Regions from separate parts of the Advenella kashmirensis WT001 genome, predicted to be linked through region 2. Evidence: predicted binding sites of a transcription regulator. Region 2 holds the regulator's gene; the other holds the start of a gene.
The links. Region 2 encodes HrcA, which represses chaperone genes, less so after heat shock. Its sites were predicted from a motif close to TTAGCACTCNNNNNNNNNGAGTGCTAA; they were not measured.
Positions count from the first base shown of each region.

Region 1: the regulator HrcA is predicted to act here: its motif matches at 3,426-3,452, upstream of TKWG_RS16220 (co-chaperone GroES).

Region 1 is NC_017964.1:3,456,783-3,464,656, forward strand. Features, by position in the region: gene TKWG_RS26145 (type 2 periplasmic-binding domain-containing protein) at 1-473, opposite strand, end outside; gene TKWG_RS16210 (GntR family transcriptional regulator) at 760-1,428, shown strand; gene TKWG_RS23695 (hypothetical protein) at 1,489-1,638, shown strand; gene TKWG_RS16215 (AMP-binding protein) at 1,583-3,145, shown strand; gene TKWG_RS16220 (co-chaperone GroES) at 3,511-3,831, shown strand; gene groL (chaperonin GroEL) at 3,877-5,523, shown strand; gene TKWG_RS16230 (helix-turn-helix domain-containing protein) at 6,029-7,063, opposite strand; gene TKWG_RS16235 (hypothetical protein) at 7,062-7,340, shown strand; gene TKWG_RS16240 (pyridoxamine 5'-phosphate oxidase family protein) at 7,379-7,874, shown strand, end outside.
Region 2 is NC_017964.1:3,071,790-3,079,663, reverse strand. Features, by position in the region: gene fur (ferric iron uptake transcriptional regulator) at 144-578, shown strand; partial or broken gene recN (DNA repair protein RecN) at 739-2,390, opposite strand; gene TKWG_RS14435 (NAD kinase) at 2,457-3,344, opposite strand; gene hrcA (heat-inducible transcriptional repressor HrcA) at 3,508-4,509, shown strand; gene hemH (ferrochelatase) at 4,727-5,719, shown strand; gene TKWG_RS14420 (MOSC domain-containing protein) at 5,758-6,633, shown strand; gene grpE (nucleotide exchange factor GrpE) at 6,879-7,460, shown strand; gene dnaK (molecular chaperone DnaK) at 7,687-7,874, shown strand, end outside.

The DNA of each region.
Region 1 (7,874 bases), 380 kb from region 2:
GTGGGCAGGGATTCTGCCCCCCACCACACCGCGCCGATGGGATAAAGGCCATAGGGCTTATATGCTTCACGCAACAGCTCCAGTCCACCATGTTCATAGAAATACTCGTAGGCAAGCTTGGGATCATCGTACGCAGCGTTCAAGTCGCCCAGCACGGCAAATGCCGGATTCTTGCCGCTCCAGTAGACGGTTGCCGGATGCTGGCCATTGAGGATGCCTCTGGCAACGGCATCGAATGTTTCGTTGGGTCCCACTATCGCGCCGGTTGGCAAGGGCGTGACCTTGATCTTGCCATTGGTCTTTTGCGTGACGTCTTTGGCCCAGCGCTCAAACGCCAGTTGAGTGACGGTACCAGACTGCCACAAGCTCTGGACACGCCAGGTCTGGGATTTATCTGCTGATGCCTGCGTGGGTAGCGTTGCAGCCAGCGCAATGGCCAGCGACGCGTACGTATTACGTGAAAATAATTTCATCTAAACCTCTCCTCGGGGGAAATCATTATTGCTATTGGTGAAAGGGGACAACGTGACGACTTCGAAAGCATCGAATTTATCTGACATATCAATGCATAGATGGTAATATATCAGATAAATAATCTCTGATATATCAGAAATATTTATTTCGCGGGTTATCCCCAATAAATCAGAAGTTACGGCTTGAATTGGCAATATTGATTCTGTTGTGGTGATATATTAGATAGAAGTGACTTCTTCACTCGGTGCCTATACACAGGCAAGATTGAAACAATGGATAACGTATATGAGTACAAACCCTTCACATGAAAAGCCTTTAAAAGACGTCGCCTACGAAGCGCTCGAAAACATGATCATCCGAGGCCGGATTCGAGGCGGCAGCCTGTTTTCCGAGGCAGAACTGGCACAACAGATCAACATTGGCCGCACGCCGGTAAGGGAGGCTTTGCAGCAGTTGGCACAAGTCGGTCTGGTTACCGTCTTGCCTCGGCGGGGAATCATGGTGGTGGATGTCACCATCGCAATGCAGTTGCAAGTGCTTGAAATCCGGCGTCCGCTAGAGCGATTGGTGGCAAGTTGCGCCGCCCTGCGGGCCAACGCCAGCCAACGCGCTGCCATGCTTGAACTGGCCTCGGCAACAGAGAAGAGCGCCGCGGCTGGCGACGGCGACGAGTTCCTCCAGGCAACGCGTCGCAACCACGCTGCTCTGGAAGAAGCCTCGGGAAACGAGCTCATTCAAAGTGTGATGTCCCTGGTCCATGCGCGCTCCCGGCGATTTTGGTATATCCACTACGAGCGCTGGGGCGATCTGAGTGCCGCCGGCGCCGCGCATGCCAACTTGATGCGTAGCATCTCGCTTGGGAATGAAGCGGACGCCGTCCAGAATGCAGACCGGCTTGTTGATTATCTGGAGCAGTTTTGCCGCTCGACTATTGAGTCATACGGCAAGAAATGAACTTTTAATAACCGCTACATCGATAAGCGGGCCCGAGAACCTGTGTAACGGAGACACTTTATGATGAACTTCCCCATGACGCTCAACTGGCTCTGCCGTCTGGCCGAACGTATGTATGGCACGACTGAAGTTGTGACAAAAATGCCGATGGGCAATTACGCAGGCACAGCTATGCGCAAATCGCAGCGCGCAGCCGACGCCTGGCCCTGAGGACTGCGCCGCTGAAAAGCTCAAGTCAGGGGAAACCGTCGGCTCCCTGATGTGGAATCATCATGTCCACCTGGAAGCATACTTCGGCGTGCCGGCCGCCGGTGGCGTGCTGCATACCATTAACCACCGCCTCTCACCTGATGACCAGGTCTACATTATCAACCATGCCAGGGACAAAATCCTGATCGTCGATGATGTGTTGCTGCCCCAGCTCCTGGAGATACTGCCGCGACTCGAAACGGTGGAAAAGGTCATCATCAACCAATACGGGCTTGAGGACGCTGCAGGTTTTGCAACGTACGAGGCTTGGCTGGACGAGCCAGTGCCGTCTGGCGTGACACTGCCCGAGATAGCAGAGGATTCGCCGGCGAGTATGTGCTACACCGGCGGCTCCACCGGCCGCCCCAAAGGGGTGGTGTATTCTCACCGCGGCCTGGTCATGCATGCCTTCTCACAGGCCATGGTCGATGGTTATGGCGTAAGCCGTAACGACACGGTTCTGGCCGTTGTCCCCATGTTTCACGGCAATGGCTGGGGCCTTCCCTTTTCTTGCGCACTGACCGGGGCCAAGCTTGTTCTGCCCGGCCCTAAGGTCGACCCTCAGAGCTTGCTGGCGCTCATGCAGGCGGAGCAGGTCACGTTTTCAGCAGGGGTGCCAACGGTTTGGCAAGAACTTGCGCGCAGCCTGGAGCAAGCGACTGCAACTGCGACACCGGCCAATCTCTGCCCGATGACCATCATAACGGGCGGCGCCGCACCCCCGCAGCACCTGTTTGACCGTCTTGCGCATTTTGGCATCACACTGCTTCAAGGATGGGGGATGACCGAAACAGCAAGCGTCATTACGGTAAGCAGACCTCAGCCCAAACACAACAAAGCAGTAGACCTGGCGAGTGGTGATTGGCGCCTGAGCCAGGGCAAGCCGATGGCCATTGTTGATATTCGGATCGTATCGGAGGGGAACGTACTCGCACATGACGGACGCTCGATTGGCGAAGTCCAGGTGCGAGGCGCATGTGTGACCAACAAGTACTTTGAACTGAACTTGCCTGGCCGCTGGACCGAAGATGGATGGTTGTGCACCGGCGATATCGGCCACATCGACCCTGGCGGTAACCTGAAGGTACTGGAAAGAAAGGAAGACCTGATCAAATCGGGCGGCGAATGGATCCCCCCTCAAGACCTGGAAGATGCGCTTCTTGAATTGCCGGAAATTATTGAGTGCACAGTCATCGGCATCCCGCATGAAAAATGGGGTGAACGGCCCCTGGCGTTGATGGTATTGGCGCAAGGCGCCACGATCGAAGACGAAGCACTGCGTTTACATTTGCTTGGCCGATTCGCCAAATGGCAGCTCCCGCAGGCATTCGTTTCGGTCGCTAGTATTCCACGTACCGCCGTGGGCAAGATCGCACGCCGTCAGCTACGTGAAGCGTATGCCGACTGGCCAAACCGGGCAATGGAGACAGCCAGCCAGAGCCCTCATCATGTTTGCGCGGAAGATTGATTTGCCATTGGCTGAGATGCAGTTGAACTCAATCATCGGGCCAGGACCCGCAGTTAAGTATTGAGATCGCATCCCGCGCCAGTGAAAAAACATGGAAGAGCGTATCGGTCTGTTGCACACTCTCTACCTTGGGTTGGGAGAATGTATTGGCTGTGGCTTCAAAACTGAGTGACGAAAATTCCAAACTGACTGGCCATCGACACGATAACACCTTCCAATTCGTGTCAAAAATGTAACAAGCCAACTTTCCCTCTTGAAACTGAGCCATTCATCCCTATAATTAGCACTCAGTAGGGTCGAGTGCTAACAGCCGGCCTGACTAACTCAATTTACCAACCTATTTTTATATATTCAGGAGTTTCTCCATGGCATTGCGTCCTTTGCAAGACCGCGTGATCATCAAGCGCCTCGATAACGAACGTAAAACTTCGTCCGGTATCGTTATCCCTGACAGTGCAGCAGAAAAGCCAGATCAGGGTGAAGTTGTTGCTGTTGGTCCAGGCAAAAAAACAGAAGATGGCAAAGTTATCGCCGTTGACCTGAAAGTAGGCGACAAAGTCCTTTTTGGTAAGTATGCCGGCCAATCCGTCAAAGTTGACGGCGAAGAGCTGCTGGTTATCCGCGAAGAAGAAATCCTCGCAGTAGTCGCTAATCCGCCCGCAAAAACGAACCTGCCCGCTGCTTAAGCACGGGAATAAGGGCTACTGAGACAATCAATCAAGGAATTAAACATGGCTGCTAAGCAAGTACTATTCGGTGACGACGCACGTGTGCGCATCGTCCGTGGTGTAAACATTCTGGCAAACGCTGTTAAGACAACACTGGGCCCTAAAGGCCGTAACGTTGTTCTGGAGCGCTCATTCGGCGCCCCTACCGTTACAAAAGACGGTGTATCTGTTGCCAAAGAAATCGAACTGAAAGACAAATTTGAAAACATCGGCGCTCAGCTGGTTAAAGAAGTTGCTTCCAAAACATCTGACAACGCTGGTGACGGTACCACAACAGCAACTGTGCTGGCTCAGTCTGTGGTTGAAGAAGGCCTCAAATACGTAGCTGCCGGTATCAACCCAATGGATCTGAAACGCGGTATCGACAAGGCTGTTGCAGCCGCTGTTGCAGAACTGCAATCACTGTCTCGCCCATGCACAACCAGCAAGGAAATTGCTCAGGTTGGTTCCATCTCTGCCAACAGCGACAGCTCTATTGGCGACATCATCGCCAATGCCATGGACAAAGTAGGCAAAGAAGGCGTGATCACTGTTGAAGACGGTAAATCACTGGACAACGAGCTGGACGTCGTCGAAGGTATGCAATTTGACCGTGGCTACCTGTCTCCTTACTTCATCAACAACCAGGACAAACAAGTTTCTGCCCTGGAAGATCCATATGTTCTGATTTTCGACAAGAAAATCAGCAACATCCGTGATCTGCTGCCTATCCTGGAACAAGTTGCCAAATCAAGCCGTCCTCTGCTGATCATCGCTGAAGACGTTGAAGGCGAAGCCCTGGCAACACTGGTTGTGAACAACATCCGCGGCATCCTGAAAACCACTGCAGTCAAAGCACCTGGTTTTGGCGACCGTCGCAAAGCCATGCTGGAAGACATCGCCATCCTGACTGGCGGTACCGTGATCTCTGAAGAAACCGGTATGTCTCTGGAAAAAGCCACGATCGAAGATCTGGGCCAGGCCAAACGTATCGAAGTAGGCAAAGAAAACACCATCATCATTGACGGTGCAGGCGTTAGCGCAAACATCGAATCTCGTGTTAAACAAATCCGTACACAGATCGAAGAAGCCACTTCTGACTACGATCGCGAAAAACTGCAAGAGCGCGTTGCCAAACTGGCAGGCGGTGTTGCCGTGATCCGTGTTGGTGCTGCAACCGAAGTTGAAATGAAAGAGAAAAAAGCCCGCGTTGAAGATGCTCTGCATGCAACCCGCGCTGCTGTTGAAGAAGGTATCGTTCCTGGCGGTGGCGTAGCACTGATTCGTGCCAAGAAAGCCATTGAAAAAATCAAGGGCGACAATGCTGATCAAGACGCAGGTATCAAACTGATTCTGCGTGCTGTTGAAGCGCCTCTGCGTACGATCGTTGCCAACGCTGGCGACGAGCCAAGCGTTGTTGTAGCTAAAGTTGCTGCCGGTGAAGGCAACTACGGTTACAACGCAGCAACAGGCGAGTACGGCGATCTGGTTGAGCAAGGTGTTCTGGACCCAACCAAAGTGACCCGCACAGCACTGCAAAACGCTGCCTCTGTTGCCAGCCTGCTGCTGACAACTGAAGCCGCTGTTTGCGAAATCGTTGAAGACAAACCTGCTCCTGCCATGCCTGACATGGGTGGTATGGGCGGTATGGGTGGCATGGGCGGATTCTAATCCAGCCAGATACACCCCGGGCCTGCCGTGTGCAGGTCCACAGCAAACAAACCCCGAACGGTTCGCCGTTTCGGGGTTTTTCTTTGGGTGGCGATCCGAATGCCCGGCGCGCTAGTTTCACCGCAAGGTACACCTGATGTGATATTGCGCCTGACGCGCGGCCAAATTCGAACTGGTGACTTCGACCGCACAACCAGACGAGTCGCGATATGCGAGCCGTTAAGCTCAGGGCTATATTGCCGGCCCACCCTGTGGGCACAGTAATGAACAACATGCAACGGACCCTTGTGCTGTATACCTTGCCCGCTTTGCCTGATGGTATGGCACTGAACGATCCAAACGACGCTTTCCTACTTTCGTTGGTTTTGACTAGCGAGGCAGACTATATTGTGACAGGAGATCGTCGCGCCGGGCTACTTCAACGTAGCTCCATCGGTCGTACACGTATTGTTGCTCCAGCTACCTTCTGCGCCAAATCACTTTGATCAGTGCCACCTAACGTGCTTTACACTCCATGATTGTTTTGGTAGTGATAGCGATAGGCGCGGGGGGGCATTCCATAAGTCAGATGGAATACTCGGCTGAAATGGGACATATTGCTGAAACCACTTTGCATCGCTACTTCAGTAATGCTCAAATGACTGTATAACGAGCTGGCCAGATAATGACGGCTGCGTGCCAGTCGCTGCTGCGTGAGATAACGCATCAATGAGGTGTCTTCTTCATTAAATAAATTATTGATGTAACGAACCGATAAACCCATGGCAGAGGCAATGACCTCAGCTTTCAGATCGGTATCAGTCAGATTGCAGGCAATAAACTGTTTAACCCGTATTAATGCCTGGCTCCGATGGTGGGACATTTGCTTTGTTTTTCCCACAACTTCCTGTAACGATAAGGTAAACAGCTCCAACACCGGTTCTGATAGTGCCTGAAAAGAGGCTTCATCCAGTTTTTCTAATTGATTGACGATAGATGAAATCATCGAGGCAGTAATAGCTCCCGCACCATGCACAGTGGATAGCCTGGTTGCAGTCAGCCTGCTGATATTGGCAATGCGTTCGTCAAGCAAAAAACGGGGAATAGAAATTAAAATCTTGGAGAACAGCCCGGGAGTAGTAACACGATGTGGCTCAGTAGCATCGTATATCGTCATTTCACCTGGTTTGAGAAACACTTCCCGACCGCCTTGCTCAAGCTTGTACTGCCCCTTGGTCAACAATACGCCGAAATAACAATCCTGGGAAATATGCTCTGGTTCTTTTGGCAGCCTTTCTATCGTAATGGCATTGGACCGTATGGGAGACAAGCGCATCCCCTGTGACCAGAAGTAAATCAACATATCGTTATACAGATGCATCTGATCGGGCGTTCCAACATCAACATTGGCGTACTCCCGGCCAATCACTTCCTTGAGCCATTCCAACCGCTGATTGGTCGGCAGCTCTTCAGTACAAAACCGCTGCGCACCCAGCCGTTCAAAATTCGCCAGCAGATTCGAAGAAAATGTCGTCGCTGAATGCCTGTCAGGATATTCCATGGCATATCACCTTTTCAGTCAAAAAATACAGCCAACCGGAAAAAGTTTCCATAGCGTGGCTGCGGTATATTTTTCTCTGCTAACCATCAAGACAGGACAGCGTGGAACCAATAGTACACAACATACAGGTAATGTGCTACTGATTCGAGGTGCCTATATGTGGATTCTGATGCTGCGGTTGCAGGCCTGGCGTCTGGTTGGAACTCACAATCAAGTCGGTTTCCTGCCGACGCTGTTTCCAGAAGAGCCCACACGGGTTTTACAAGTTATTAAATAAAAATTCCATTAAACAGACATATGGGAAAAGGAGGTTTCATGCAAGAGCTCTATGGCAAACAGCACCGGGCGCTACAACAGGATTTTGATACGGTGAAGCTAGCGGATGCCGTGAACGACAATATCGTTTGCACTGAAATTGGCGAAGAACATCGTGGTTTTATCGAGAGCCGCGAGATGTTTTTCCTGACAACCATCGACCATCGTGGTTATCCCACTTGTTCATACAAAGGGGGAAATCCTGGGTTCCTCAAAATCATCGACAGTAAAACCCTGGCGTTTCCGAGTTTTGACGGAAACGGTATGTTCCTCTCCATGGGGAATATCTCAATCAACAATCAGGTCGGCATGTTGCTGATCAACTTCGACATTCCACATCGCATTCGCATACATGGCAACGCCTCGATTCATCGTGATGAAGAGTCGCTCAAGATGTTTCAAGGCGCGGAGATAGTGGTATTTGTCGATATTGTGGAAATGTTCGTTAACTGTGCACGATACATCCACCGCTACAAGCGCGTCGCCAGCGCAAAGC
Region 2 (7,874 bases):
TTCCTGTATTTGGACTCGTAAAAGCGTTATGATAATAGTTCTGGGCAATCAATAGGATTGTTTAGCCAGGTAATCTCAAAAATTAGTCGGAAGCGTGTTTTCCGCGATATCTTATCCACCTCCCATTTATCAGCGAGCGAGCCTTGAACGAATTACACGATCCCAGTGAACTCAAAAGCATGGGTCTTAAAGCCACTTTCCCGCGGCTCAAGATCCTGGACATCTTCCGGAAGGCAGAAATTCGTCACTTGAGTGCCGAGGATGTCTATCGTCTGCTTATTTCCGAAAACGTCGATATCGGTCTTGCCACTGTCTACCGGGTGCTCACCCAGTTCGAGCAGGCCGGCATTCTGTCCAGAAGCCAGTTTGACAATGGCAAGGCAGTCTACGAATTGGATGATGGCGATCACCACGACCACCTGGTATGTTCTGTTTGCGGAAAAGTTGTTGAGTTTTCTGATCCGGAAATCGAACGACGCCAGTCAAAAGTAGCCAAAGACAATAACTTTGTGCTGGAAAGCCATGCCATGGTTCTTTATGGCATTTGTGGTGACTGCGAATCTAAACATCGTCGCTAGACAGGCGGCATGGGCCCGGCAAAACGCAGGCCCGTTGGTTCGACCTACAGTACTTCAGGCGGCATGGCCGCTCAGTAGGGTGTTGTCAAAAAAGGCAGATTGCAATCTGCCTTTTTTATTGTCCGGCGGGTTTGTTTATTACCCGGTGGGTTTGCAGCGCTCAGTCGCCGTGAGTCAACATTTCGCGGGCATGCTGGCGCGTAGTCTCGGTTATCTTGACGCCGCCGAGCATGCGGGCAACCTCTTCCGTACGCGCCCGCTCATCCAGCAACTCAATGCGCGATACGGTTTCTTTTTTGCCCTGTTTTTTCTGCACTTCGAAATGGTGATGCGCGCAAGCGGCCACCTGCGGCAGATGCGTCACGCAAAGAACTTGATGATGCCGACCCAGATCACGCAGCAGTTTGCCGACCACTTCGGCAACCGCGCCGCCAATGCCGGTATCCACTTCGTCGTAAATCAGGGTAGGTACCTGGTGGGCGCGATTGGCCATGACCGACAGGGCCAGCGATATACGGGCCAGTTCACCACCAGAGGCCACTTTGGCCAGTGGGCGCGGCTCACTGCCGGTATGGGCTGCCACGTTGAATTGCACATTGTCCATGCCCGAGGCGCCGGGGTCGGTCGGCTGTATGGTTATTTCAAATGTGCTACCTTTCATGGCAAGGGTCTGCAGTGCTTTGCTAACTTCCCTGGACAGGGTGCCTGCCGTGGCCTGGCGCGCCCTGGTCAGTTTTTCGGCGGCTTCGTGATACGCCGCTTCGTGTCTGGCGACCTGTTGCTCCAGTCCTGCCAGGTCTGATTCGCTGTTCAGGGCTTCCAGGCGTCGGTCAGTTCCTGCAGGCGATCGTACAGCATTTCCGGTTCGAGCCGGAATTTGCGCGCGGTAGCGAACATGGCGCCCATGCGCGCTTCGGTTTCAGCCAGGCGGTCTGGGTCCAGTTCGGCCTTGTCCAGATAACTGGCAAGATCGGAAGACGCTTCGGTGGCGGCAATTCGGGCTGATTCTATGGCATCGTGTACGCCCTGCAGACGCTCGTCATTGCGCAATAAGGGTTCGATGCGGTGCAACGCGGCGTTCAGCATTTCCAATGCAGAAGTCTGCTCTCCATCGAGCAAGTTGAGTGCTCCTGCGGCGCCTTCGAGCAGCGCAGACGCATTGGCCAGCCGATTGTAGTCTGCGTTGACGCTCGCCCATTCATCCTTGCCCGGATTGATCTGGCTGATTTCATTCAATTGCCATTCCAGCCGTTCCCTTTCGGCTTCGGCATCACGCTGGCTGCTACGGGCACGCTCCAGCTTCTGCTGGGCCTGCTGCCAATCGGCCCAGTGGGCGCGAACCTGGCTGGCCAGCGCTTCGTGCTGTCCGTGAGCATCAAGCAAAATACGCTGTTCATGGCGTTGCAGCAACTTCTGGTGGGCGTGCTGGCCATGGATATCCAGCAGGTGCGAGCCTATGGCCTTGAGCTGGCTGAGCGTACCGGGCACGCCATTGATAAACGCCCTGGATTTGCCGGCCCGGTCTATGACCCGGCGCAGCACCAGCTCGTTGTCTTCCGGTTCCAGTTCCTGTTCTGCCAGCAGCGCGCGCAGCGAGTCAGGCACATCGAAGATGGCGCTGATGTCGGCCTTGTCGGCGCCTTCGCGGATGGCGCCGCTGTCGCCGCGGGCGCCCAGCGTGAGGGCCAGTGCGTCGATCAGGATAGACTTGCCCGCACCGGTTTCCCCGGTAAAGACCGAGAAGCCGGCGTCAAAGTGCAGTTCGGTCTGTTCAACAATGACAAAATCACGGATATGCAGGGAACGGAGCATGAATACGTACTTCTGTGATGAGTGGGATTGCTGGGGTGTGTAAGTCAGGAGCCCTGGCGCGAATGGCTAAGCAGTTTCCGGCATGATATTCCAATGCAGCTTCTGGCGCAGGGTCGAGAAAAAACTATAGCCTTTGGGGTGCAGGAAACGAATCTGATGGTCTGCCTTGGTAACCACGATTTTGTCGCCCAACTGCAGATCGGACCAGGTCTGCATGTCGAAATGCACGCTGGCGCCGGTTTCTACCCGACCCACTTCTGTCAGGGTCAGGGTGAGCGTACCTGTGTCGGGCACGGCAATGGGGCGGTTCGACAGTGTCTGGGGGGCCACCGGGACCAGCAGAAACGCGTTGACCGCCGGATGCAGGATCGGGCCGCTGGCGCTGAGCGAATACGCAGTAGAGCCGGTTGGGGTGGCAACGATCAGCCCGTCGGCACGCTGCCGATACATGAGTGTTTCATTGTATTCCACGCAGATTTCAATCATGCCGCCGCGACTTGCCCGGTTCAGCACCACATCATTTAAGGCCAGGGCACAGGTCAGCGTTTGATCGTCGCGCACGACAGAAGCCTGCAGCAGCGTGCGGTGTTCAATATCGTACTGGCCGTCAAGAACGGATTCGATGGCCTCCAGGGCGTTTTGCACCGGAATGTCGGTGATAAAGCCCAGCCGCCCGTGGTTGATGCCAAGCAGCGGGACGTCGTACTGGGCCAGCTTGCGACCGACGCCCAGCATGGTGCCATCGCCGCCCATGACAATCACCAGGTCAGCCTGGCTGCCGATTTCGGCGGTCGTTGCCGTGGAATACTCGGTCACTCCGGTGTTCTCGGACGTTTCCTTTTCAATCAGAACCTGTCGGCCGGCTGCACGCAGCACACCTGCCAGCGCCCGCAGCGGGGCATCAAGACCGGAGTCATGATATCTGCCGACCAGCGCTATGGTTGAAAAATGCATAATGAAACCATATACAATAAACGAAACGACAATGAAAAGTAACAGAAGTACCGGAAATGAAACCTACGGCAACCGTCATAATACGTTATTCTACATTGACTGCAGGTTTAACAATTAACGTGCCCGTAAAATATCCTCTGGTACAAACCATAACAGACCCACCATGGATGATCGCGCAAACGCACTCTTGAAAGCTCTGATTGAGCGGTATATTGATGATGGACAGCCGGTAGGCTCCAGAACGCTATCCAAGCTGTTCGAGCTCTCGCCTGCTACCATTCGCAATGTGATGGCAGACCTGGAAGACCTGGGCCTGATTCACAGCCCGCATACCTCGGCCGGCCGCATTCCTACGCCCCGCGGATACCGCCTGTTTGTAGACAACTTGCTGGTGATCAAGCCCTATGAGCTGGAAGAGCCGTCCGAGCTGCATGATGTATTTTCCAACACGGCGCCCAGCAAGGCGCTTAGCGTTGCCGCGTCGCTGGTATCCAACCTGACCCAGTTTGCCGGCGTGGTGCTCACGCCCAAGCGCTCGCAGGTATTTCGCCAGATTGAATTTATCCGGCTGTCGCAGCGGCGGATCCTGCTCATTATCGTGACCCCCGATGGCGACGTGCAGAACCGGATTCTGTCTCCCGTGCACGACTATACCGAAGCCCAGCTTATCGAAGCTGCAAATTATTTTAATTATAATTTTGCCGGCAAGTCCTTTGAGCAGGTGCGCGAGCAACTGGGGACTGAACTGAGCCGGCTCAAAGAGGAGATTTCCTCGCTGATGCAGGCTGCGGTGGACGCCGGCAATGACGACGACCAGGAGTCATCCGTGGTCATTTCCGGCGAGCGCCGGTTGCTGGAGATCAAGGACTTTGCCACCGATATGGATCGCCTGCGCAAGATGTTCTCGCTGTTTGAGCAGAAAACCGATCTGATGCAACTGCTTGATGTTACTGATCGATCACAGGGCGTAAAGATCTATATCGGCGGCGATTCGCGCCTGGTGCCCATGGAAGATGTTTCGGTGATCACAGCGCCTTATGGCGTTGACGGGAAAATCGTGGGTACGCTGGGCGTGATTGGTCCAAGCCGCATGTCCTACAATCGCGTCATTCCTATTGTGGACTTGACGGCCAGACTGCTGTCCAACGCGCTCAGCCATCAGTAGGGCGCTGCGGGTACGCCATTGCAGACAGTGCGCGGCGACCCATTGTGGCGGCTGCAGGTGCTGCAGCCCATGGCGGGTGCGCAATCCGGGTACAATCCCATCTCGATATTGCATTTGTAAAAGTCGCCATGTGTGGCGCTTTTTTTGAGTTGCCGCGTCGTTCGTGTCTGGCGGACAGTCTGATGGGCGGCACCATATCCGCAACCTACAGGAAAGCATGAATACAGGAGTAGTACTGATCAACCTGGGCACCCCGGCCAGTCCCGATGCGGGTGCAATCAGGGCCTATCTCTCGGAGTTTCTGTCCGATCCGCGCGTGGTTGAAATTCCGCCCGCTCTTTGGAAGCCGATACTCAATCTAGCGGTTCTGCCGCTGCGGCCGTCCAAACTGGTGCCAAAATACCGTCAGATCTGGATGGAGGATGGTTCGCCGCTGCTTGTGTATGGTAAGCGTCTGGCGCAGGGCGTGCAGGCGCAGTTGGATCGGGAGCTGACTCCCGCCACCGTGGTGCTGGCCATGCGCTATGGTCAACCGTCGATGCAACAGGCCTTTGCCCAGTTACGCGAAGCAGGATGCGAACGCATCCTGATCGTGCCGCTTTATCCGCAATTTGCCGCCAGCACAACCGCTACTATTTTCGAGCGCACGCTGGCACTGTATGGCGATGCGCGTGATATGCCCGAATTGCGTTTCATCAAGCGGTTTCATCAGTTGCCCGGCTATCTGGATACGTTGGCGCAAAATGTGCGCGACTATTGGCGCGAGCACGGTAAACCCCAGCAACTGCTGCTCAGTTTCCATGGCTTGCCCAAGCGTTCGGTCGAACTGGGCGATCCTTATCTGCGTGACTGTACGGCTACGGCCGAGGCGTTGCAGCAGCGGCTGGCCGCAGAAGGGGTGCCCATCGATATCGCTTTTCAGAGCCGGTTTGGTAAGGCCGAATGGCTCGGCCCGTCGACATTGTCGGTGCTGCAGGCCTATCCGGGAGACAATATCCGTCATGTGGACGTGCTGTGTCCTGGTTTTGTGGCCGATTGCCTGGAAACACTTGAGGAAATCCAAATTGAGTGTGCCCACGCCTTCAGTCAGGCGGGAGGCGAGCAGTTTCGCTATATTCCCTGTCTGAATGATCATCCGGCATGGATCAATGCCATGGCGGGCCTGATCCGGCAACATATTGCCGGCTGGCCCGACCTGGGTGGGGCCTGACCGAACCTTTTATTTATTTGTTTTTTTAGAGAGTCATCATGGCCGTCACCATTCGTGGTCTATATGTGTATCCCATCAAGTCCTGCGCCGGCATTGCGCTCGATCGTGCTGACATCAGCGCGGCAGGGGTCCAATGGGACCGGCAGTTTATTCTGGTTGACGCTGCGGGTGCGATGATGACCCAGCGCACGGTGCCGCGCATGGTGCTGATCCAGCCGGCACTTGATCTTGCGCAGGAGCAGTTGCGCCTGGAGGCGCCCGGCGCTTCGACGCTGACGGTCTCGCTGCTCCCCCCGCAGGCGAACGACAAAGCGATTGCCGTCAGGGTATGGGGCGGCCAGCCGCAAGGCACACCCGTCAGCGCTCAGGCAGACCAGTGGTTCAGCAAGGTGCTGGGCCAGCCCTGCCGCCTGCTGCGCCTGCATCCCGAGTCGCAACGACGCGTTTTGCCCGATTTCCCCGATAGCTGGCAGCAGCGCCACCGCGACTGGAAGCCGCTGAACGCCCAGGACCAGACCTTCGGGTTTGCTGATGGTTTTCCGTTTTTGTTTGCCAGCACCGCTTCACTGGATGCGCTCAATGCCACGCTGGCCGGCAAACAGCAGGCACCGGTGGATATGATTCGTTTTCGACCCAATATCGTGCTGGATGGCTTGCCTGAATACGAAGAGGATTATGTTTTCGGGCTCACCGCAGGAAAGCTCAATTTTGCCTTCGTCAAGCCGTGTACCCGCTGCACAATCCCGAATGTTGACCCGGCATCGGCTACGTTCGCCGATGAGCCGGGCATTACATTGATGCAAACTCGCAGTGCCGACCTGGGCGTGCTGTTTGGCGTAAATGCCGTATTGACCGACAACATCAGCGATGTGCTGCATATCGGTCAGCAGGTGCAGCCAGAATACGATTTCTGAGCTTATGCTGCGGCACGTGCGCGGGTTTTGCGGTTGCCGTCTGCATTAATCCCTGGTTGTGCCGCGCTCGCCCTTTGAGGCGACCGCAGCGATAGCGCCTTTGGCCGTTGTTATGCAACAGCCCGATGATGGGCAGGCATGGCGCAGGCATGGTAGCCGCCAATACAGCCACAGTTGCACCCTTGAATTTATCTTCGCCGCCCCCAAGTGGGGGGTAACTATATTGATTTGATGCAGGAGTAGAAATGACACAGGAATTTGATCCTAACAAGAACCAGGCCCCCAAGGCTGACAACGAACAAACCACTCAGGCTGAGGTTGCCGACACTGAACAGCCTGACCAGGACGCGGTAAATACGCCGACAGACGATCTGGAAGCCAAATATACCGAACTCGAAGCCAAAGTCAGCCAGTATCATGATCAGTTGCTGCGTGCTCATGCCGAAATGGAAAATGTACGCCGCCGCGCCCAGGAGGATGTTTCCAAGGCGCGTAAATTCGGCACAGAATCTTTTGCAGAAAGTCTGGTTCCCGTCCGTGACAGCCTTGAGGCCGCGCTGGCGCTGGAAGACCAGTCGTTCGAATCACTCCGGGAAGGGCTTGAAACCACCTTGCGTCAACTGACAGCCGCATTCGAACGCAACAATCTGAAGGAAGTGGCCCCCGTTGCAGGGGATAAGTTTGATCCGCATGTGCATCAGGCCATTTCCACCATTCCAGCCGAGGCACCATCTGGCACGGTCGCCAGCACCTTGCAAAAAGGCTATACCATTGCCGATCGGGTCCTGCGTCCTGCACTGGTCACCGTTTCGGCGGGTCAGGGGTAATTATAATGCGCCGGCAGACTCAGGTCTGTCGGCCATTTTTCTGTCCGAATGGCTGTTTGTGATCAAAAAACGTGCCAGAAATGCAAAAAATCACAAAAATCCGGTTTTTTTCTCTTGAAATCGCAAACCGCCAGCCCCACGTACTAGACAACGAAAGATCCTGTGCCGCGAACATGTGTAAGCAGGATCCATTATTTTGAATTATTTGATAATAGGGTAGACTCAAATGGGAAAAATCATTGGTATTGACTTGGGTACCACCAACAGCTGTGTAGCAGTATTGGATGGCGATAAGGTCAAAATTCTGGAAAACGCAGAAGGCACACGCACGACCCCATCCATTATTGCTTACATGGAAGACGGTGAAACGCTGGTTGGCGCCCCTGCCAAACGTCAGGCAGTGACCAATCCGAC